3 regions of the Rahnella variigena genome follow, and region 2 is predicted to be linked to each of the others. Evidence: predicted binding sites of a transcription regulator. Region 2 holds the regulator's gene; each other region holds the start of a gene.
The links. Region 2 encodes CRP, which controls carbon source genes, mostly activating them, when cyclic AMP is high. Its sites were predicted from a motif close to ATGTGANNNNNNTCACAT; they were not measured.

Region 1: ompW (outer membrane protein OmpW) is a predicted target of CRP. The motif match lies at 5,675-5,692, and genes of this name have one in related genera.
Region 3: serC (3-phosphoserine/phosphohydroxythreonine transaminase) is a predicted target of CRP. The motif match lies at 5,171-5,188, and genes of this name have one in related genera.

The regions. Positions count from the first base shown of each region.
Region 1 covers NZ_NSDJ01000001.1:3,521,380-3,529,559, forward strand. The annotation lists partial or broken gene trpD (bifunctional anthranilate synthase glutamate amidotransferase component TrpG/anthranilate phosphoribosyltransferase TrpD) at 1-862, shown strand, start outside; gene trpCF (bifunctional indole-3-glycerol-phosphate synthase TrpC/phosphoribosylanthranilate isomerase TrpF) at 866-2,230, shown strand; gene trpB (tryptophan synthase subunit beta) at 2,275-3,465, shown strand; gene trpA (tryptophan synthase subunit alpha) at 3,465-4,271, shown strand; gene CKQ54_RS16330 (BON domain-containing protein) at 4,489-4,803, shown strand; gene ompW (outer membrane protein OmpW) at 4,893-5,525, opposite strand; gene CKQ54_RS16340 (YciC family protein) at 5,961-6,716, shown strand; gene CKQ54_RS16345 (septation protein A) at 6,816-7,355, shown strand; gene yciA (acyl-CoA thioester hydrolase YciA) at 7,420-7,860, shown strand; gene CKQ54_RS16355 (energy transducer TonB) at 7,949-8,180, opposite strand, start outside.
Region 2 covers NZ_NSDJ01000001.1:357,855-366,034, forward strand. The annotation lists gene CKQ54_RS01805 (MFS transporter) at 1-599, opposite strand, end outside; gene CKQ54_RS01810 (LysR substrate-binding domain-containing protein) at 793-1,704, shown strand; gene CKQ54_RS01815 (OsmC family protein) at 1,706-2,113, opposite strand; gene crp (cAMP-activated global transcriptional regulator CRP) at 2,477-3,109, shown strand; gene CKQ54_RS01825 (YccS/YhfK family putative transporter) at 3,171-5,246, shown strand; gene argD (bifunctional acetylornithine/succinyldiaminopimelate transaminase) at 5,949-7,166, opposite strand; gene CKQ54_RS01835 (aminodeoxychorismate synthase component II) at 7,301-7,876, opposite strand; gene CKQ54_RS01840 (putative adenosine monophosphate-protein transferase Fic) at 7,967-8,180, opposite strand, start outside.
Region 3 covers NZ_NSDJ01000001.1:3,707,981-3,716,160, reverse strand. The annotation lists gene pflB (formate C-acetyltransferase) at 1-1,079, opposite strand, end outside; gene focA (formate transporter FocA) at 1,155-2,012, opposite strand; gene ycaO (30S ribosomal protein S12 methylthiotransferase accessory factor YcaO) at 2,514-4,277, opposite strand; gene CKQ54_RS17140 (DUF421 domain-containing protein) at 4,438-5,127, shown strand; gene serC (3-phosphoserine/phosphohydroxythreonine transaminase) at 5,300-6,385, shown strand; gene aroA (3-phosphoshikimate 1-carboxyvinyltransferase) at 6,490-7,773, shown strand; gene cmk ((d)CMP kinase) at 7,976-8,180, shown strand, end outside.

The DNA.
Region 1 (8,180 bases), 3.2 Mb from region 2:
TGGCGAACAACCGGCTGAAATCGCCGGTGCCGCCAAAGCGTTGCTGGCACACGCGGAACCGTTCCCGCGTCCTGATTATCAGTTCGCAGACATTGTCGGCACCGGCGGCGATGGCACCAACAGCATCAACATTTCTACCGCCAGCGCCTTTGTGGCCGCGGCGTGTGGCGCTCGCGTGGCGAAACACGGCAACCGCAGCGTGTCCAGCCGTTCGGGCTCGTCGGATTTACTGGCGGCGTTTGGTATCCGTCTGGATATGCCAGCGGAAGAATCCCGCGCCGCGCTGGATGACCTGAACGTGTGTTTCCTGTTCGCACCGCAATATCACACTGGTTTTCGCCATGCGATGCCGGTGCGCAAAGCACTGAAAACCCGCACGCTGTTTAACGTGCTGGGTCCGCTGATTAATCCGGCACGTCCGCCGCTGGCGCTGATTGGCGTGTACAGCCCGGAGCTGGTGCAGCCGATTGCCGAAACATTGCGTGCGCTGGGATATGAGCGTGCGGCAGTGGTTCACGGCGGCGGAATGGATGAGGTTGCTATCCACGCAGCCACACAGGTTGCCGAGCTGAAAGACGGTAAAATCACCACTTATGAACTGACGCCGCAGGACTTCGGTCTGGATAATTATCCGATTGAATCCTTGCTGGGCGGCGAGCCGGAAGAAAACCGTGACATTCTGGCACGCTTATTACAAGGTAAAGGAGATCCGGCCCATGAAGCCGCGGTAGCCGTCAATGTGGCGATGTTACTGCGTCTGTTCGGTCAGGAAGACTTAAAGCAAAACGCACAACAGGCTTTGGCCGTCATGCGCAGCGGTGAACCTTACCAGCGCGTGCTGGCATTGGCAGCAAGAGGATAAGTGATGCAGCAGGAAACCGTGCTCCACAAAATTGTTCGCGACAAGGAAATTTGGGTCGCGGCACGCAAAGAACAACAACCGCTGGCCAGCTTTCAGAACGAAATAACTCAGAGCCAGCGCAGTTTCTACCATGCCCTGCAAGGTGCAAGAACGGCCTTTATTCTGGAGTGTAAACAAGCCTCTCCGTCGAAAGGGAAGATCCGCGAAAACTTCGATCCGGTAGAAATCGCCAGTGTTTATAAAGACCATGCGTCCGCCATTTCAGTATTAACCGATGAGAAATACTTCCAGGGCAGTTTTGATTTCCTGCCGCTGGTCAGCAAAACCGTCACACAGCCGGTGCTGTGCAAAGATTTTATTATCGACCCGTATCAGATCCACCTGGCCCGCTTTTATCAGGCCGATGCGATTTTGCTGATGCTGTCAGTGCTGGATGATGACCAGTACGTTCAGCTCGCCGCCGTCGCTCACAGCCTGAATATGGGCGTACTGACCGAAGCGAGTAATGAAGAAGAACTGGATCGCGCCGTTAAGCTGAAAGCGAAAGTGGTCGGTATCAATAACCGCGACCTGCGCGATTTATCCATCGACCTGAACCGCACCCGTGAACTGGCACCGCGCGTTCCGCACGGCGTGACGGTCATCAGTGAATCCGGCATTAATACTTACGGGCAAATTCGTGAGCTCAGCCGCTTCGCCAATGGTTTCCTGATTGGCAGCGCGCTGATGTCAGAACAAGATTTGTCCGCTGCCGTGCGTCGTGTGCTGCTCGGTGATAATAAAGTCTGCGGCCTGACCCGCGCTGAGGACGCCAAAGCGGCGTACGACGCCGGTGCCATTTATGGCGGACTGATTTTTGTCGAAACCTCACCGCGTTTCGTCACACAAACGCTGGCGAAAGAAGTGCAGAACGGCGCGCCGCTGAAATATGTCGGCGTGTTCCGCGATGAAACCGTCAGCACAGTGGTACAAACCGCAGAGATTCTGAAACTGACCGCCGTGCAACTTCACGGCGATGAGAGCCAGGCCTATATCGATGAACTGCGCGCAGCGCTGCCGGAAGCCGTGCAGATCTGGAAAGCGCTGAGCGTCAAAGAAACATTGCCCGCGCGCGACCTGAACCACGTGGATCGTTACGTGCTCGACAACGGCAAAGGCGGCACCGGTTATCGTTTCGACTGGAGTAAACTGGCCGGTCACGATCTGAGCAATACGTTACTCGCCGGTGGCCTGAGCGCTGATAACTGTGTTGAAGCCGCACAGCTCGGTTGTGCAGGTCTGGATTTCAACTCCGGTGTTGAAAGCGAGCCGGGCATCAAAGATGCCGAAAAAATTACCGCCGTATTCCAGACATTGCGGGCGTACTAAGCCGCACGCAATGACGCAAAAATTGACAGACAGGACGGAATAACATGACTTTACTTAATCCCTACTTCGGCGAATTTGGCGGCCAGTATGTTCCGCAAATTCTGATGCCTGCGCTGGTTCAGCTGGAAGAAGCCTTTGTCAGCGCACAGCGCGACCCTGAGTTTCAGGCTGAATTTATTGATTTGCTGAAAAACTACGCAGGTCGCCCGACGGCGCTGACACTGTGCAAAAACCTCACCGCCGGTACTAAAACCAAGCTGTATCTTAAGCGTGAAGATTTGCTGCACGGCGGCGCGCATAAGACTAACCAGGTGTTGGGTCAGGCATTGCTGGCAAAACGCATGGGCAAAACAGAAATTATTGCTGAAACCGGTGCCGGCCAGCACGGTGTGGCATCGGCTCTGGCCTGCGCCCTGCTCGGTCTGAAATGCCGGATTTATATGGGTGCCAAAGACATTGAGCGTCAGTCGCCAAATGTGTTCCGTATGCGCCTGATGGGTGCGGAAGTGATCCCGGTACACAGCGGTTCATCCACGCTGAAAGATGCCTGTAACGAGGCACTGCGTGACTGGTCCGGCAGCTATGAAACAGCCCACTACATGCTGGGCACCGCAGCAGGCCCGCATCCGTATCCGACTATCGTGCGCGAATTCCAGCGCATGATCGGCGAAGAAACCAAATCCCAGATGCAGGAACGCGAAGGCTGTCTGCCGGATGCGGTGATTGCCTGCGTCGGTGGCGGTTCCAATGCCATTGGCATGTTTGCAGATTTCATCGACGACACCAGCGTGAAACTGATTGGTGTTGAACCGGGCGGTCTGGGTATCGAAACCGGACAACACGGCGCGCCGCTTAAACACGGTCACGTCGGCATTTATTTCGGCATGAAAGCGCCAATGATGCAGACGTCTGAAGGTCAGATTGAAGAGTCCTACTCGATTTCAGCCGGTCTGGATTTCCCGTCTGTCGGCCCGCAACACGCCTTCCTCAACAGTATCGGCCGTGCAGAATATGTGTCGATTACCGATGATGAAGCGCTGGATGCCTTTAAAGAATTGTCCCGTCATGAAGGGATTATTCCTGCGCTGGAATCCTCACATGCGCTGGCTTATGCGTTGAAACTGATCAAGGAAACGCCAGAGAAAGAACAAATCCTGGTCGTGAATTTGTCAGGTCGCGGCGACAAAGACATTTTCACCGTACACGACATCCTGACTGCCCGGGGAGAAATTTAATGGAACGTTATCAGCAATTATTCAAGCGTCTGGAAAGCAAAAAAGAAGGCGCGTTTGTTCCTTTCGTTACGCTGGGCGATCCGGGCGTTGAGCTTTCCCTGTCCATCATCGACACGCTGATTGAAGCCGGTGCGGATGCGCTGGAACTGGGGATCCCGTTCTCTGACCCGCTGGCTGACGGCCCGACGATTCAGAATGCTAACCTGCGCGCTTTCGCAGCGGGTGTGACACCGACGCAGTGTTTCAATATGCTCGCACGCATTCGTGAAAAGCATCCGGACATTCCGATTGGCCTGCTGATGTACGCCAATCTGGTGTTCCACAACGGTATCGAAACCTTCTATCAGCGTTGCGCTGAAGTGGGCGTCGATTCTGTGCTGGTGGCCGATGTGCCGTTTGAAGAATCCACGCCGTTCCGCGCCGCTGCATTGCGCCACGGTATTGCGCCAATTTTCATCTGCCCGCCAAATGCGTCGGATGACTTGCTGCGTGAGATTTCTTCTCATGGTCGCGGCTACACCTATTTGCTGTCCCGCGCTGGCGTTACCGGTACGGAGAAGCGCGCGCTGACGCCGTTAAATCACATGGTTGATAAGTTGCGGGAATACAATGCCGCGCCACCATTGCAGGGCTTTGGTATTTCTGAACCTTCACAGGTGAAAGAAACGCTGGCCGCAGGCGCAGCCGGTGCGATTTCCGGTTCAGCGACAGTGCGTATCATCGAAAACAACCAGCATCAGCCTTCTGAAATGCTGGCTCAGCTTTCCCGCTTTGTCAGTGAAATGAAGGCCGCAACCCGCGCATAACCTTCTCTAAAACAGAACCTCAGTCATACAGTGACTAAGGTTCTGTTTCTTTTAATTTCTTACTTTTTTTTACCCCGCTTAATTTGTATTACCCATTTCAATAATCCAAACTAAAATTACTCAGCAGATCAATGATACTGTACGTGAGAGAGATATCATCTGCTCAGTTAAACGTTTGTTTCTTTTGGTTTTATAACAAATCATGGAGAGTTATTTTATGAAGCTATTCAAAACATTGTCCGCATTCTGCATGGCAGCCGTTGTGGTCATGGCCGTTGCCGCGTGTGCACCGACTAAAAAATCAGAAGGAACCGGTGGTTACATCGATGACACTGTTGTCACAACAAAAGTAAAATCAGCCCTGCTGGCCGATAAAACGATTAAATCCACTGAGATTAGCGTCGAGACCTTTAAAGGCCGCGTGCAGTTAAGTGGTTTTGTGACGTCAACAGCGGATGCAAACCGTGCGGTAGAAGTGACGCGTGGCGTTGCAGGTGTACGTTCGATTGAAAATGATATGCGGGTGAAATAAGCCCGCGAATGCGGTATACGCAAATGCGGTAAACTGAAAAGCGAAGAGGCGCCGAAGCGCCTCTTTTTTTTGTGTTTTGTTCTTTAAAATCAGAAACGATAGCCGACGCCAAACATAAAGACCCACGGATCGATCCGGGTGTTGATGTTTTGCTGCTCACCACCGGCTTTGAATTTAACTTCCGTATCAATATCCATCCACCACACAGACATGTTGATTAACCAGTTGTCGTCCAGGTTGTAATCCAGACCCGCCTGCGTTGCCACGCCCCATGAATCTTTGACGCTTAAATCAGACAGCCCGGCATCACGCCCGGTCTGGTTGAAATCCGTGTCATAGAACGTGGTGTAGTTGATACCCACACCGAGGTAAGGACGCAATTTGTCCTGTCTGTCACCGAAGTAATACTGCGCCATCAATGAAGGCGGCAACTGCTTCACTTCTGCGATTGTCCCGGTACTTTGCAAACCGACTTTGTGCTGGAACGGCGTCGCGGCCAGCAACTCCATGCCGATGTTGTCGGTGAACATGTAGCCCAGCGTTAAGCCCATCTGGGTATTGTTGTTGATATTAAATGACCCCAGACCCAGCACGTTATCCGAACCTTCTGTCGGACGTACCGTGGCGGTGCCTACGCGAAAAATCACATCCCCTGCCTGATGTGCGCTCGCGACTGCCGGAAATGCCGCTGCTGCGACTAATGCCCAATATGCTGCTTTCATTGTCCCTTCCCTTTGTGTGGATTATTTATCAACCGCGCGAATGATACCTACTCTTTGGTATGGTTTGATCAATGCGAGATCACATCTTTAAAACAAAAAGTAAGAAAATGCATCTTCCGCAAAGCGATCTAAATCTATAAAAACAAAGGAATTGATCTGCATCAAAAATGAGGGGGTTTTGTAGATTTGTTAACAGGTGTAATCTCAGTTGCTAAAAAAATAGCGTTGCGTAATTTGCATACACAAGTTGGTTTTAAAATGGTGCCGTGGGTTGAATACGAATTTACTGGCGATTGTTCTCAGTCACCTCAGCGACGTTTACGCAGAGATTCATCAGGCAGACTGACAGGAAATCAGCGCAAAACTATCGGCGGAGTATATTTAAAGGGTACAATCCCCGCCTTATTGATTTTTGCTTTTTGCCAAGGAGCGTCCATGTCTATCACGGCCAGTACGTTGTACCGTGACAGTTATAATTTTATGCGTAATCAGATGAGTAGCGTTTTGGCGCTCTCGGTTCTGGCCGCATTAATTACCGTCATATTGAGCTGGGTTTTAAGTCCTTCCGCTAAGCAGATCGATGCTATCGGCCAACTGATGAGCAACATGACCGGCATGAGCGTCGGCGATATGATGGGTTATATCGAACAGCAAATTACTCCGGAGCAGCAAAGCGCTATTTTCCGCTATAGCCTGGCAGCACTGTTTTCCACTCTGGCCGGCAACGTCATTCTGGTCGGCGGCGTATTAACGCTTATTCAGCTGGTTTCTCAGGGCGTACGCGCCAGTGTCGTTCAGGTGATGACTGCTTCACTGCCGGTTCTGCCGCGTCTGGCTATTTTGCTCTTCATTTACAGCGTGATGTTCCGTATCGGGCTGGCACTGCTGTTTGTTCCTGCTTTCCTGATTGCGATTGCATGGGCGTTATCCCCGGTTATCGCGTGCAAAGAGAACACGGGTGCCTTCAAAGCGATGCGCCTGAGTACACGTCTGGCCTTCTCAAATGTACGTCTTGTGGCACCGGCTGTGATGTTGTGGATTGTGGCACAAGTGGTTCTGATGCTGTTTGTCGGCGTTCTGAGCGCACTCAATCCGATGATTGGCGCCGTTATTCTCGGCGCAGTCAGCAATATAATCAGTGCATTTATGCTGATTTATCTGTTCCGTCTTTACATGAAATTACATGCATAATATAGACATACGTTTTTAAGGGGCGCTCCGGCGCCCTTTTCTTTTGTCCGTGAAATGAATCCGGTATAGTCATCCCATACATAAAACATGGAATGAAGTATGAAGCAGCTCCTCGATTTTCTCCCCCTGATTGTCTTTTTTGTGGTTTATAAGCTTTACGACATCTTTGTCGCATCAGGCGCGTTAATCGCTGCCACCGCGTTAGCATTAGTGATCACCTGGGTTCTGTACCGTAAAATCGAGAAGATGACGTTAATCACCTTCGCGATGGTGGCGGTTTTCGGCACCCTGACCCTGGTTTTCCATAATGATGAATTCATTAAATGGAAAGTGACCGTGATTTACGTCCTGTTCTCCGGCGCATTGCTGATCAGTCAGCTGGTGCTGAAAAAGCCGTTAATCCAGCGTATGTTGGGTAAAGAGCTGACATTGCCGGATCACGTGTGGAATAAACTGAACATCAGCTGGGCGATCTTTTTCCTGCTGTGCGGCCTGGCGAACATCTATGTCGCCTTCTGGTTGCCACAGAATATTTGGGTCAACTTTAAGGTCTTTGGCCTGACAGCCCTGACACTGGTATTTACGCTGTTAAGTGGTATCTATATTTACCGGCATATGCCGGATGATGAAAAAAAATAAGCATTTTTTTGCACGGGCCTTTCTTTGAAAGGCCTTAATCTTTTGACAGTGTGAAGCCCAATACATGAACGAAAAACATAGCTTACCCAATGGTGAAATGGTGTTGCGTACGCTGGCGATGCCCGCTGACACCAATGCAAACGGTGATATTTTTGGCGGCTGGCTGATGTCACAGATGGACATGGGCGGTGCGATCCAGGCGAAGGAAATCGCTAAAGGTCGCGTCGTGACGGTTCGCGTTGATGGCATGACATTCCTCAAGCCGGTCGCGGTCGGTGATGTGGTGTGCTGTTATGCCCGTTGTATCCGTACCGGCAACAGCTCGATTACCATAAATGTTGAAGTCTGGGTGAAGAAAGTCTCTTCTGAACCTATCGGACAGCGTTACAGAGCCACTGAAGCGGTCTTTACCTATGTCGCCGTGGATGACGAAGGCAAATCGCGTCAGTTGCCGGATGGACGCAGTAATTTCAGCGTTGATTCAGACGGTGTTTCTCAGGACTGAGTGATTTCCTGAAATGCTGAAAAACGAAAAGGTCGCCTTGAGGGGCGACCTTTTTTATTGTTCTGAACGTCAGAATCCGCAGCAGGTGTTACTCCACGCTGCTGCCGCCTTTGATTTTGAACACCAGATTAACAATCAGGTTGCTCGCCGCTTTAGGCTCATAACGCCATTTGTTCATCGCCTGCTTCACTTCACGCTCAAACATGTTGCGCGGTTCGGCTGACAACACGCGGATATTCTGCACGCGACCGTCACTGTCTACATCAAACTGCACACGTACACGGCCTTCGATACGCAGAGCCAAAGCACGTGCCGGGTAA
Region 2 (8,180 bases):
TCCCGATAACCAGTTTTCGCGCCGGTACGGGCTTGTGCTTCCGGCGGATTGGGCACAAAAATCACAATCGCTACGGCGATGGCAAAAGCCAGCAATCCGAGAATGGAGAACGATCCGCGCCAGCCAAGATGATCCAGGCTGTAAACCGCAATCAGCGGTCCGGCAGTCATCGCCAGTCCGGCGGAAGACAGCAAAATCGACTGCGCAAAGGTTCGCTTCTCAACTGCGAAATTAGACACTACCGCTTTGGCGCAGGACGCAGGATAGCCGGAATGGCCGACGCCGGAGAGAAACCGGAACGTGACCAGTAATCCCAGGCTGAGGCCCAGCGTTCCGAAACACAGCGCGAAGCCGCCCAGCAAGAACAGCGACATACCGAGCACTTTTTTGTAGCCGAACCGGTCATTCAGCCAGCCCGCGGGGATCTGAAACAGCGAATAGGCCAGGAAGAAAATACCGGTGATATACCCCAGCTGTTCAGGTTGCAGATTAAATTCGCGCTCGATGGGCAGCAGCGCAAAACCCATCACTGTTTTATCGATATACACCACGGCATAACCGACAAATAGCAGGAAGATCATCAGGGAACGACTTTTCATAGCGGATATCCCTTTTTGTTATCACCACGTCAGATTTTCTCACTGCCGGATGAATCGTAAAATGCGACATGCATCACGTAATCAACTGAATAACAACATATTATTTTTCGCGATCCTGACGCTATCAGCTTTACAGCGTGACCATAAGATGCAATTTTTGGGCGGGTGATGCTTTTTACTGATAGGGATCGTGATGCGCTATTTGCCGAAATTACAGCAACTGAAGGTTTTCCAGCAGGTTATCCGCAGCGGCAGTATTCGCGGCGCGGCGCGGGCGTTGAATCAGTCACAACCGGCGGTCAGCAGAACATTGCGTGAACTGGAACAAACGCTCGATACGCAGCTGATCGTGCGTGGCAATCAGGGGATGACGCTGACCGAAACGGGGCGGGCATTTGCACAGCGTATGCAATTTATCCTCGAAGAGCTTGAGCGCGCCGCCGATGAAATTCGCCAGATCGAACAATATTCGCAGGGCTCCGTCGCCATTGGATTTTCATCGCTGCTGGCGCTGACGGTTTTTCCCGGACTGGCAGGAGAATTTAAGACGCAGTTTCCGCAGTCCAAACTGCTGATCAAAGAAGGGCAACTTTCCACGTTATTACCTGCACTGCGCGAAGGGAAACTGGATTTCGCGGTCGGTACCGCCGGGCCGGGATTTCCGCTGGAAGATCTGGTACGTGAGCCACTGTTCAGCGCACCTTTCTGCGTTATCGCCCGGCGTGGACATCCGCTGGCGGGCGCCACGACCTTCGAAGAATTACAAGATGCGCGCTGGCTGTTGCCCGAAACGGATATGGGGTATTACCAGCAAATCAGGTTATCGATGGGAGGATTTCATCAGCCGGCAGCGGAAATGCCGGTGCATACAGATTCGGTGGTGTGCGGGCTAAATATGGTGTTGCAGTCTGATTATCTGACCATTGTGGCGCGGGCGATGAAAGCGCCGTTCGGGCTGGAAGACAGGCTGAGTATGCTCAATATCGATACCCTGCCGCAGGCAGAATACTGTGTGCTTTACTCGCAAAAATCGCCGCTGACGTTTGCCGCGCGGCGATTTTTGGATTTATTGCGCAGCCAGTGCCACGCGTATGACTGGTCGTAACTTATTCGACGCTGATCACTTCAAAGCTGTGCGTGATGGTCGCCGCTTTGCCGAGCATCAGGGACACCGAGCAATACTTTTCCGCAGACAGGCTGACGGCACGTTCAACAATCTTATCGGTGAGATCTTTACCGGTGACGATAAAATGCAGATTGATGTGCGTGAACAGGCGCGGCGCTTCTTCGCGGCGTTGTGAGGTCAGCTTGACTTCACAATCACGCACGTCGTTACGGCCTTTTTGCAAAATAGACACCACATCAATCGCGCTGCAACCGCCTGCGGACATCAGCAGCATTTCCATCGGGCTGGGTGCTTTATCGCCCGCATTACCATCCATAGAAATCTGGTGGCCTGACGCTGACTCGCCTAAAAACGTCAGCCCTTCTACCCATTTTACGCGTGCGTGCATGAACTATTCTCCCGGTGAATAAACTCGTCGAATTCCGCTCCCAGAGTACCCTTTCACCTAAAATCTGGCAACGTAACCCGATCGCCATCATGCTGAAGCGAGACAACAGAAGACAGCATTGCAAACCTGTGCTACAAACAAAGCCGAAACATACTTTCCAGTGAATTGCGGTGACGGTTTTCGCGGTTTAAGAACAGAACCCACGGTGATAACGGCAATAATCAGGCTGTTTCACTCCGACACCCGCTTGCAGCATTTCTGGGGAGTTATATGCTGAAAGGGCGCTTTTGATTTTGAAGTGCCATACAGGGAACTCTGAGCCCTGTGATTTTGGGCAGCGATAACAACAGAGGATAATAGCAAATGGTTCTCGGCAAGCCACAAACAGACCCGACTCTCGAATGGTTCCTGTCTCACTGTCATATACATAAGTATCCTTCTAAAAGTACGCTGATTCACCAGGGTGAAAAAGCCGAAACGCTTTACTACATCGTGAAAGGGTCAGTTGCTGTCCTTATCAAGGATGAAGAAGGCAAAGAAATGATACTGTCCTACCTTAACCAAGGTGACTTCATCGGCGAGCTGGGACTCTTCGAAGAAGGTCAGGAACGTAGTGCGTGGGTTCGTGCAAAAACTGCCTGTGAAGTGGCTGAAATTTCTTATAAAAAATTCCGCCAGCTGATTCAGGTTAACCCGGATATTCTGATGCGTCTTTCCGCGCAGATGGCAAACCGTCTGCAAGTGACGTCAGAGAAAGTCGGCAACCTGGCCTTCCTCGACGTAACAGGGCGTATCGCTCAAACTCTGCTTAATCTGGCTAAACAGCCTGATGCGATGACCCATCCGGACGGGATGCAAATCAAGATCACCCGTCAGGAAATCGGCCAAATCGTCGGTTGTTCACGTGAAACAGTCGGACGTATTCTCAAAATGCTGGAAGATCAAAGTCTGATCTCGGCACACGGTAAAACGATTGTCGTTTACGGCACACGTTAATCCCTTAAAAATCGGCGCGGCAGAACACTGTCGCGCCTTTTTTATGGGCTAAGCTTTATCCATGACGCTATGGCGAAGACTGTTTTACCATCCGGAAGTTAACTACGCGCTGCGCCAGACGCTGGTGTTGTGCCTGCCCGTTGGTATCTGCTGGTTGTTCGGCAATCTGCAAATGGGGCTGCTGTTCTCTCTTTGTCCTGCCTGCTGCAACGTCGCGGGCCTGGATACTCCGCATAAACGCTTTTTCAAACGCCTGATAATTGGCGGAACGCTCTTTGCCATGAGCAGCATTCTGCTGCAAGTGATGCTGGAAAGCTGGCACATTCCCCTGCCACTCATCATGTTGTCGCTGGCATTACTGCTTGGCGTAACCGGCGAAATCAGCCCGTTGCATGCGCGGCTGTTGCCCGGCGCGCTGGTGGCGACCATCTTTACACTGAGTATGGTCGGCGTTCGCCCGATATGGCAGGCGCCGGTGCTTTTCGCCGCCGGTACGGCCTGGTACGGATTATTTAACTGGGCGTGGTTTCGCATATCGGAAGAACAGCCGATGCGCGAAACGCTCAGCCAGCTCTATCTGCAACTCGCGGATTACTTCGAAGCTAAATACAGCCTGCTGACGCAACACACCGATCCTGAAACCGCGTTACCCCCGTTGCTGACGCGCCAGCAGCAGGTCATCGACCTGATTGCCCTGCTCTATCAGCAACTGCACATGCTGCCGCAACACGGCCATCATCATCACCATAAAAGACTGTTTCAGCGTTTTCAGGTCGCGCTTGATTTGCAGGAGCACATCACGGTGAGCCTGCATCAGCCGGAAGAAGTGCAGAAGCTGGTGGAAGAAAGCCACGCCGAAGCGGTTATCCGCCGTAATGCGCAGGTGATTTCCGCCCGTCTGCGGGTCATCGCCGACGACATTCTTTATCACCGTTTATCCGAACGGTTTACGATGGCCAACGAGCTGGCCGCGCTGGAGAAAATCGCCGCGCGCAATCCTGAGAATCCGGTCGGCCAGTTTTGCTACTACCACTTCAGCCGCATTGCACGCCTGCTGCGGACACAGCGCCCGTTGTACAAACGTGACCTGATGAACACTCAGCCGCGTTTACCCTTCTGGCCGGCGCTGAAAAGCTATCTTTCCTTCAAATCTGTCGCCCTGCGCAATGCCGCCCGTCTGGGGATCATTCTGGCGATTGGCAGCAGCCTGGGGCTGTTCTTTAATCTGCCCAAGCCCTACTGGATTTTGCTGACCATCATGCTGGTGAGTCAGAACGGTTATAACGCCACGCGCGTGCGGATCCAGCACCGTGCGCTGGGCACGCTGGCCGGATTGCTGATTGCCGCCGGTTTGCTGAAGCTGGAATTACCCGAAGGCATCACGCTGATGTGTATGCTGATCGTCACGCTGGTGTCGTATACGGTGCTGCGTAAAAACTACGGGCTGGCGATGGTCGGCATGACCGTGACGGCGGTATATACCCTGCAACTGCTGGCGATGAACGGCGTGCATTTTCTGGTACCGCGGCTGGTGGATACGCTGATCGGCTGCGCGCTGGCGTTCGGCGGCACCATCTGGCTGTGGCCGCAATGGCAGAGCGGATTACTGCGTCAGAACGCGCACCAGGCGCTGGAAACCTATCAGGATGCTATCCGCTTACTGCTTGAGGAAAATCCGGATACCTCGAAGCTTGCTTACACCCGCATGCAGGTCAATCAGGCGCACAACAAGCTTTTCACGTCACTGAATCAGGCGATGCAGGAGCCCGGCTTTAACTCGCATTATCTGGCGGATATGCGCCTGTGGGTGACGCACAGCCAGTTCATTGTCGAGCACATCAACGCAATGACCATTCTCGCCCGCGAGCATTACATGCTGCCGGAGAAACTGGCGACGGAGTATTTACAGACCTGTGAAATTGCGTTGCAAAGTTGTCAGCAGCGACTGCTTTATGACGGGCCGGGCAATGAGAACACGCTGATCAATGCACCGGAACTGCATCCTGATATGCCCCTGACCGAGATGGAACGCCATCTGCGGCGTGTGATTTCACATCTCAGCGTGATGCATACTATTTCGTCACTGGCGTGGAAGCAGAGGCCACATCATGGGATCTGGTTGACGCGGAAGGCGTGAACGTGAAGGGGATTGCCCCTTTTAAATCCCCTTTTTACTGGCTTACAGCCAGACTGCTTTTTAAAGCTAATCGGAGAATATTTCGGTTTCTTAAGTACGGATGCCGTGTACTGGCGGCTTGAAGCAGACCGGAGAATATTTCGGTTTCTCAAGTACGGGGATCACTTAACGCGCTGCGCCGAAACCGCCCAAAGGAGGAAAATGCTTTTCCTCCTTTGGATTCCTCCTCGCTTTTTCAACACGCGCTCCGCTCGCTGGCTATGTTTCAGCAACCACAGTGACAGGCTGGAAATCTTGCCGCTTTGCGGTTCCTTCTCTCGGTCTTCGAGCCCTGGGTCTCGAAGCCGCTCCGTTCAGCAAGATTTCTGATTCGCCCGTGAGATCTTAAATTCAACGGCTGACCGTTTTTATCTTTTAGATAAGTTGATTGGCGTGCTCAAAAATGGCACCGAATGAATGGTTCGAGACTTGAGGCTCGAATCCTGAAATTCGGGAATCGGGGAGCGATGACATTTTGCGCCACACACTGATGCGTCAGAACATGTCCGTCATACCCGCGGCAGCGCGCAGTGAAAAAGCGAGGGGAGTGCAGAGGGGAAAAGCCTTTCCCCTCTGCTCGGTTTCGGCACACAAGGCCTTGTGATAACCGTTATTGAAAAACCGAAATTTACTCAGTCAGTTGCAAAGATAGGGCCGTGGGGCTCACCCCCCACAAACTTTCCCCACTGCTTTCTCAAATCTTTCCATCCCTTCGCTGATATCAGCGAAATCAATCACCAGTGAGGGCGCAAACCGCATGACGTTCGGTCCGGCGACCAGCATCATCAGGCCGAATTCGGCGGCGGCGGCATGGAATTCGCCTGCACGATTTTTAAACGCGTCGGAAAGCTCAGCGCCAATCAGCAAACCCTGACCGCGGAACTCGCTGAAGATGTGATATTTCTGATTGATGGCCTCCAGCGCGCTGATAAATTTCTCGCGACGCTCGTTGATACCGGCCAGCACGTCTGGCGTATTGATGATATCCAGTGCGGCTTCAGCGACGGCGCAGGCCAGCGGGTTACCGCCGTAAGTGGTGCCGTGTTTGCCCGGTTCCATCACCGAGGCCACTTCTTCGGTTGCCAGCATGGCGGAAACCGGGAAGCCGCCGCCCAGCGCTTTGGCGGTGGTCAGGATATCCGGCGTCACGCCGTAATGCATATAGCTGAACAACTTACCGCTGCGCCCCATGCCGCTTTGTACTTCGTCCAGTACCAGCAGCGCATTATGTTTATCGCAAAGCTCGCGCAGCCCTTGCAGGAACTCTTTAGTAGCCGGAGTGACTCCGCCTTCACCCTGAACGGGTTCGACAACGATCGCACAGGTGTGATCGTCGATGACCGCTTTTACCGCGTCCAGATCGTTAAACGGCACGTGGACAATGTCAGCCGGTTTCGGGCCGAAGCCGTCGGAATATTTTGGCTGACCGCCGACAGAAACGGTAAACAATGTGCGGCCATGGAAAGCGTTATGGAAAGCAATGATCTTACTTTTGTACGGGCTGTGGCGATGGGAAGCGTAATAACGCGCCAGTTTAAAAGCAGCTTCATTGGCTTCAGCGCCGGAGTTGGCAAAAAATACGCGGTCTGCAAAGGTCGCGTCGATCAGCTTCTGAGCCAGTCGCAGCGCGGGTTCGTTGGTAAACACGTTGCTGACATGCCACAGGGTTTCGCCCTGTTCGTGTAACGCTTTTACCAGTGCCGGATGGCAATGTCCGAGCGCCGTCACCGCGATGCCGCCAGCGAAATCAACGTATTCGGTGCCCTGCTGATCCCAGACACGACTGCCTTTACCTTTAACAGGAATAAATTTCGCAGGTGAATAAACCGGCAAAATCACTTTGTCGAACGTACCCCGATCTACCGCTGATTTTTCTGCCATAACCCTTCGCCCTTACTGATAGTGATGTGAAAATATAATCATAAAATATGCATAAAAAATCACACGCAGGCAAACAGAAATCGCACCTGATGGGTAAGTAATTTTTGCAGCGATGTTAACGAGGAATTAAACGGTTAGATTTTAAGGAAATTATCCAGAAGCTGATGCCCCTGCTCGCTCAGAATGCTTTCCGGGTGAAACTGCACCCCGTGCAGCGGCAAGGTTTTGTGCATGATGCCCATGATTTCATCGCGCTCGCCGTAGCGCTCTGTCCAGGCGGTGACGTCAAAACAGTCCGGCAGCGTTTCGGGCGCCACCACCAGCGAATGGTAGCGGGTGACAGTCAGCGGATTATTCAGCCCGGTAAATACGCTCTGGCCGGTATGTCGCACCGGCGATGTTTTACCGTGGATAGCCTGACGCGCCCGCACGATTTTCGCGCCGAACGCCTGCGCCATGGCCTGATGCCCGAGGCACACGCCGAGGATCGGCAAACGGGTGGAGAAATGCGTGATGGCTTGCAGGGAAATACCCGCCTGATCCGGTGTGCAGGGGCCGGGAGAAATCACCAGATGCGACGGAGCAAGTTGCTCTATATCGGTCAGCGTCAGCTGATCGTTACGCAGCACTTTCACCTCAGCGCCCAGCTCGCAAAAATATTGATAAAGGTTGTAGGTGAAGGAGTCGTAGTTGTCGATCAGCAGCAGCATAGCGTTCCCGGTAAAAGTCGAAAATTTACCGGGCAATTCTACGCATTTTTCAGCACAGGCTTCAGTATTTTGTCGCTCTGATCTTGCGCATCAATGTTCGTCATCGATTTCACTGATCACTTCATTGAAGATGGCGACCAGATCGGTTTCATCACCAAACACCGCCGTTTTATTGGCGGACAGCCAGCGTTCACGGCTGATGCTGGACCAGTCGATGTCATACCCGGCGTGGATAACCAGCTGCTCGACAAAAATTCTCAGCACCCGCCCGTTGCCCTCGCGAAAAGGATGCAACAAATTCAGG
Region 3 (8,180 bases), 3.4 Mb from region 2:
GTATTCAGGAAGCGGAAGCTGCTTTTGGTAACCAGAGTACGGCCGTCAACGCCCATACCTGCCAGAGATTCAGTTGCCCAGATTGGGTCACCAGAGAACAGTTCATCATACTCAGGTGTACGCAGGAAACGAACCATACGCAGTTTCATGACCAAATGGTCAATCAGTTCCTGAGCTTGTTCTTCTGTCAGTTTGCCTGCTTTGATATCACGTTCGATGAACACGTCAAGGAAAGTAGATACGCGGCCGAAGGACATTGCAGCGCCATTCTGAGATTTAACTGCAGCCAGGTAGCCGAAGTAAGTCCACTGTACAGCTTCCTGTGCGTTAGTCGCAGGACCAGAAATGTCGCAACCGTATTTAGCAGCCATTTCTTTAATCTGGCCCAGTGCACGGTGTTGTTCAGAGATTTCTTCACGCAGCTGGATGGTCATTTCCAGGTTTACGCCATTTTCCAGGTCGTCTTGCAGAGACTGGAATTGTGCGTATTTATCGGCCATCAGGAAGTCGATACCGTACAGTGCAACGCGACGGTAGTCACCGATGATACGGCCACGGCCATACGCATCTGGCAGACCAGTCAGAACACCGGATTTACGGCAGTTCAGGATGTCTTTGGTGTAAACATCAAATACGCCCTGGTTGTGCGTTTTACGATAATCAGTGAAAACTTTTTTCAGCGCTGGATCCAGTTCACGGCCATAAACTTTACATGAACCTTCAACCATTTTGATGCCGCCGAATGGGATCAGAGCACGTTTCAATGGCGCGTCAGTTTGCAGACCAACGATAGTTTCCAGAGATTTATTGATGTAACCGGCATCGTGAGAAGTGATGGTAGAGGCAACGTCAGTATCGAAATCAACAGGAGCCTTAGTGCGGTTCTCCAGTTTGATACCATCCATTACTTTATCCCACAGGGTGGTTGTCGCTTCGGTAGCGCCAGCCAGGAAGGACTCATCACCTTCATACGGTGTGTAGTTCTTCTGAATGAAGTCACGGACGTTTACGCCATTCTGCCATTCACCAGCACTAAAACCTTGCCATGCGTTGGTCAATTTTTCATTGAGCTTGGACATTTTGCACCTACCTTCTAATTTGGATTTCTTTAAAAATCACGAGTAAAACTGTCGTAACAAGACTGCCACGTTGTATCAGTGGTGCTTCTCATCGCGAAGATATATAACCCAGTACGTTAACCCTACCAGCAAACCGCCCCCGATGATGTTACCTATGGTCACAGGGATGAGATTGTCGATGATAAAGTTAGAGATGTTCAGTTCTGCGAATTGTGCCGGTGTTGCCCCGACAGCCTGCCAGAATTCTGGTGTCGCAAAGTTTTTCACTACGATACCTAAAGGGATCATGAACATGTTGGCAATGCTGTGTTCAAAGCCGCTGGCGACGAACATACCCACTGGCAAAATCATGGCGAACATTTTGTCCATCAAGCTACGGCCGGAGTAACTCATCCATACCGCCAGACAAACCATCAGGTTAGCGAGGATCCCAAGACATACGGCTTCGATAAATGTGTGATGCATTTTATGGTCAGCGGTTTGCAAGACATTGAGGCCCCACAAGCCATTATCGACCATGTATTCACCGGAGAACCAAATCAGAGCCACAAAGAACAGGCAGCCAATCAGGTTACCAATATAGACATTGACCCAATTGCACGCCAATTGCCCCCAGGTGATACGACCGCTGGCTTTTGCAATCACGATAAGCACAGTGGAAGTGAACAGGTCAGCGCCACACACTACGACCAGCATCAGACCCAGTGAGAAGCAGATGCCCCCGACGAGTTTTGCAAGACCATAAGGTACGGTTCCGGTGCCTGTGGTGGCGGTGATATAAAAAGCAAAAGCAATAGAAATAAAGACGCCAGCAGTAATGGCTAAAAAGAATGTTTTTAACGGCTGTTTGGTGGCTTTATAAACGCCGGCATCTTCAGCAACTTTTGCTGTAGCGGCGGGTAAAATGAGATCGAAGGGGTTGTCAGCTTTCACATTAACTCTCTTATTCAGGGCTATGCACTGCGCAACGAGATACTAGCAAAGCAGTATAACGTAAAAATTGACGTGGATCATACGAGGCGGTTTTTGGTGGTTTTCGGCGTACTACTGAAGGGGTGGTTTTGGTGTTAACTCATTGAAAATGCTGATATAAAAACATTTTAATTTTTGCAAATAAAGTTGAGGGTGCTCAAAATTATTTTTACTTTCGGGTTAATAATAAGGCTTTAATGTTAATTAATATCACTATTTTTAGTCTGTAAATTTCACTTTGATTTAACCCATAAAAAAATGCATAAAAATAAGTGTCATATTTTTGTCGTAAAAACGCCAAAAGCACATTATTTCGCGCGGAATTACACGTCATTTTAATGGCTGAGTCAAACCTTTGCGGACAAAGAGAGCAGCACATGCGCAGGATCTGCGTTGAATGTATAAATAAAAAAACCAGCAGGAAATCCCGCTGGCTTTAATCAATTCATCATGTCCGTTTGATTACGCTTTCGACCAGTGACGACGTTTTGCGACTTGCAATTTTTCGTATGCGCCAAGCAGCGCCTGGTGGGCTGGCAATGCTTTAAGTTCAGGATCAACTGCAAACAGGCTATGGAAACGAACTTCACCGCTGATAGCTGCAGAAGCATCTTCAACCGCTTTCTGACCGTACATTTTCACGAAGGCGTTGTAGTACTGTGCGGGTTCGCGATCTTCTTCCAGGGACAATTGCAGCAGAGTTTGCAGACAACGGTAATAGTTGTTGCGCTCATCGCTGTAGACGGAAGAGTTGAACTCATGCGCCCATTCAGCCCAGGTCAGCGCCTGATCCAAATCACCACCGGCCAGTGCCAGCATAGATTTCAGCTCACCGACACGCAGCGTGTACCAGCCGTTGTCTTTACCGCTGGCAATGCCCAGCAATTCACGTACGCGGGTGAAGTCATCCAGACCTTCATCATCGAGCTGAGTGATCATCTCAAGATAGGTTTCTTTTGGCAGGTCACTGTCCGGCAACGCCAGCAGTTGGTCACGCAGATGCGCACCCATGCTGTTGTTTGCCAGCAGCAGATCTTCTGCAGGATAGATGTCGGACATGCCCGGAACGATAATGCGGCAGGCATACACGTCCAGATGTTCGTAATCAGCGATATACACTTCAGCATCTTCTTTATCGAAGATAGCCATCAGAGTGGCGAATTCTTCTTCAGTGGTGCCGCTGAAGCTCCAGTCTGCAAACGGATAGTCTGCGTCCTGTTTGAACATATCCCACGAAATCAGACCACTTGAATCGATGAAGTGAGTTTCAAGGTTGGCGTGCTCGGCCACTTCTTCGTCATCGAAGGTCGGTGCAGTGAAGACATCCAGATCTTTCAGGCTGCGGCCCTGCAACAGCTCAGTGACGGTACGTTCCAGTGCCACGCCGAAATCCGGGTGCGCACCAAAGGAAGCGAAACAGGTGCCGTTCGCCGGGTTGAAAAGAACCACACAAATAACCGGATAATTGCCGCCCAGAGAGGCGTCATAAGAAAGAATAGGGAAACCTTCTTCTTCCAGTTTGGCGATGGCTTCAACCACACCCGGATAGCGCGCCAGAACCTCAGCAGGAATTTCTGGCAGGCTGATGGATTCTGCAATGATGCGGTTTTTGACGTAACGCTCGAAGACTTCGGACAGACCCTGAACGCGCGCCTCATTAGCGGTGTTACCCGCGGACATCCCGTTGGAAACGTACAGGTTGCCGATGATGTTCATCGGAATATAAACGGTTTGCAGATCTGACTGACGGGTAAACGGCAGGGCGCAGATACCACGATCAGGATTGCCGGATTGCAGGTCGATCAGATCACTGGCAACCAGTTCTTTCTCAGCGTCATAAAAATCGTGCAGACGTTCATCCAGAATGCCAGCTGGCAGGCTGTCATCTTCCGGCAGCGGGAACCACTTCTCATTCGGATAGTGGACGAAATCGCCATTGGCGATGTCTTTGCCAAGATAGAAATCCGCGAAGAAATAGTTGGTCGACAGACGCTCAAAATATTCACCCAGAGCAGAAGCCAGAGCAGCTTTTTTGCTGGCGCCTTTACCGTTGGTGAAGCACAGCGGGCAGTCGCGGTCGCGAATGTGCACTGACCAGACGTGGGGAACCGGATTCAGCCAAGAAGCTTCTTCGATATTAAAGCCGAGATCGGTGAGTTTTTGTTGGAAGCGGGAAATGGAGTCTTCCAGCGCCGCGTCTTTACCAGGAATAAAAGTTTGCGTCATTGAGTTCACTTTTGAGCGTGCTAAAAACGCGCAATGATACGGGGTTTTGCGTATTAGCTCCATGTATTCGTGTTAAGAATGTAATCGCGTTGTAACGCGCTAAGCTTGTCTGTAAATCCGCGGTCCGTAAGCCGCTGTTTTCACTTCCCGTGAGGCATCTATGCAGGCTTTTGATATCAAACGTATGACACTGGATAAGTTCCCTCTGGAGTATCTGGGAGAGGTAACATTCCGTTGTTTTTTCATCTTTGTAGTGGTGTTTATATTTCTGAAACTCACCGGGCGTCGCGGGGTCAACCAGCTTTCTTTATTCGAAGTGGTGATTATTCTGACGCTGGGCTCTGCGGCCGGTGACGTCACTTTCTATGACGATGTACCTTTGCTGCCGGTGTTTGCGGTCTTCTTCTCCATCCTGCTGCTTTACCGTCTTTCTACCTGGCTGATGGATAAAAGCCGCCATTTTCAGAACTGGATGGAAGGCAAACCGCTGATCATTATTCGCGACGGTATGTTCGAGTGGGAAACCATGGCGAGGGAAAATATTACCAAAGGCGAGTTTTATATGGAGTTGCGCCAAAAAGGTGTCGAACATCTTGGACAGGTCCGGCTGGCTTTTCTGGAAGCCAATGGCGGCCTGAGCGTTTACTTCCGTCAGGAAGACGATGTGGAGCCGGGGTTGCCGGTTTTACCCGAAGATTATATCGATATCGAAACCCTGATGATGACCAGCGGGCTCTATGCCTGCCATCGGTGCAGCCTGATTAAGTCATTCAAAGTAGGTGAAAAAGCCACCTGCCCACGGTGTCAGAATATCACCTGGGTGAGAGCACTGAGCACTGTGCGGGTGTGAACAGATAATCCTGCTAAATCAGCTTTCCAGGGAGTAAATAACCTTGTGACGCAGATCTCAACGCGCTTTATCAGGTCATGAGGAATAACCGTTACAGATGGCTTGTTTCCAATGATAAAACCGGTAAATTAAAGGCAACTATGTGGCTGTCTCAGAGAAGTGGTGAGGGGAAATGACTCAGGTTTATAATTTTAGTGCAGGTCCGGCAATGATCCCGGCTGAAGTGTTGCGTCGTGCAGAACAGGAACTTTGTAACTGGCACGGACTGGGTACCTCGGTGATGGAAATCAGTCACCGCAGTAAGGAGTTTATCCAGGTTGCTGAAGAGTCCGAAAAGGATATCCGTGATCTGCTGAATATTCCCTCGAACTACAAAGTGCTCTTTTGCCACGGCGGCGCACGCGCGCAATTTGCTGCTGTGCCAATGAACCTGCTGGGTGATAAATCCTCAGCCGATTATATTGATGGTGGTTACTGGGCTCACAGCGCAGTCAACGAAGCGAAAAAATATTGCACACCGAATGTTATTGATGTCACGACGACCGTTGACGGTAAACGTGGCATTCTGCCAATGAATGAATGGAAGCTGAATGCAGATTCTGCCTACGTTCATTACTGCCCAAATGAAACTATCGATGGTATCGCTATCGACGAAATGCCTGATTTTGGTGACAAAATCGTCGTTGCGGATTACTCATCCTGCATTCTCTCCCGCCCAATTGATGTCAGCCGTTTTGGTGTGATTTATGCCGGCGCACAGAAAAACATCGGTCCTGCCGGCCTGACACTGGTTATCGTTCGCGAAGACTTGCTGGGTAAAGCGCGCACTGAATTGCCTTCCATTCTTGATTATACCGTGCTGGCTGAGAACGACTCTATGTTCAATACCCCGCCGACCTTCGCGTGGTATTTATCAGGCATGGTATTCAAGTGGCTGAAAGAGCAAGGTGGTCTGCGTGAAATGGAAAAACGCAACCGCGCGAAAGCCGAACTGTTGTATGGTGCTATCGACCGTACCGGTTTCTACCGTAACCCGGTGGCTGCGGAAAACCGTTCGTGGATGAACGTTCCTTTCCAGATGGCTGATGCTTCTCTGGACAAACTTTTCCTGGATCAGGCGCAGGAAGCCGGTCTGCAGGCATTGAAAGGCCACCGTGTGGCTGGTGGTATGCGTGCATCTATTTATAATGCGATGCCGATTGAAGGCGTGAAAGCACTGACCGACTTCATGGCAGAGTTTGAAAAACGCCACGGCTAAGCGTGCTGGCTTTCGGGCCCGCAGAATGCTTAAGTAAGTAGCCTTAAAAATGACCCCGGCTCAATGTCCGGGGTCATTTTATGAAAAGAAGAATTGGAGAAAGAGTGGAATCCCTGACATTACAACCCGTTGCACTGGTTAACGGCAGCATCAATTTACCTGGCTCAAAAAGTGTTTCCAACCGCGCACTTTTACTGGCTGCTTTTGCACAGGGCACTACCCGCCTGACTAACCTGCTCGACAGCGACGATGTTCGCCATATGCTCACCGCACTGACGCAACTGGGCGTTACGCATCGTTTATCGGCGGATCGTACCGAATGCGAAATTGATGGTCTGGGCCACGCTTTTTCCAACGCTAAAGGTCTGGAACTTTTTCTGGGCAATGCGGGCACCGCAATGCGTCCGCTGGCTGCGGCGTTATGTCTGGGCGAACAAGATGTCGTGCTGACCGGCGAGCCGCGCATGAAAGAGCGTCCGATCGGTCATCTGGTGGATGCACTTCGTCAGGGCGGCGCGCAGATTGATTATCTGGAGCAGGAAAATTATCCGCCGCTGCGTCTGCGCGGTGGTTTTAGTGGTGGCGACGTCAGTGTTGATGGCAGCGTTTCCAGCCAGTTCCTGACTGCGCTGTTAATGACAGCTCCGCTGGCAGACAACGACACGACGATTCAGATTAAAGGTGATCTGGTTTCCAAACCTTATATCGACATTACCCTTAACCTGATGAAAACCTTCGGTATTGAAGTGGAAAACCACCAGTATCAGAAACTCAGTATTAAAGGTCGTCAGCAATATGTGTCCCCGGGTTCTTATCTGGTCGAAGGCGATGCGTCTTCCGCGTCCTATTTCCTGGCCGCAGCTGCGATCAAAGGCGGCACGGTTCGCGTGACCGGTATCGGTAAAAACAGTATGCAGGGCGATATCCGTTTTGCAGATGTGCTGGAAAAAATGGGCGCAACCATTCACTGGGCTGATGACTACATTGAATGTACCCGTGGCGAGCTGAAAGGCATCGACATGGACATGAACCATATTCCAGATGCCGCGATGACCATTGCTACCGCCGCATTGTTTGCCGAAGGCCCGACGACGCTGCGTAATATCTATAACTGGCGCGTTAAAGAAACCGATCGTCTGGCGGCAATGGCGACAGAATTGCGTAAAGTCGGTGCGACAGTGGAAGAGGGCGAAGATTATATTCGCGTTGAACCGCCAAAATCACTGAAGTTTGCCGAGATCGGAACCTATAATGATCACCGCATGGCGATGTGTTTCTCGCTGGTGGCGTTATCGGATACGCCGGTGACTATTCTGGACCCGAAATGCACGGCGAAAACATTCCCGGACTATTTTGAACGTCTGGCAGGAATCAGCACTCTGGCATAGTCTTTCACTGTGAATGCCACTGAGCGAACGGACATCAATCACACGATGTCCGTTTTTTTGTTTTCAGGCTCAGAACCGTCCGCTTTTTAGGCAACTGAAAATTGTGGGGTAACAGTTGTCGTAAAGGCAGCGTATAATGCCGCTCCTGAATTAGTCCTGTGAGACTAATGAAGCGGGTATACCCCACCGAAAGGAGACAAAAATGACGGCTTTAGCCCCGGTAATCACCGTTGATGGGCCAAGTGGTGCAGGTAAAGGTACGTTGTGCAAGGCACTGGCCGAAGCCTTTAACTGGCATCTGCTCGATTCCGGCGCGATTTACCGCGTATTAGCGCTGGCGGCTTTGCATCATCAGGTTGATATTGTCTCAGAAGAGGCGCTCGTTCCGCTTGCCGCACATCTCGATG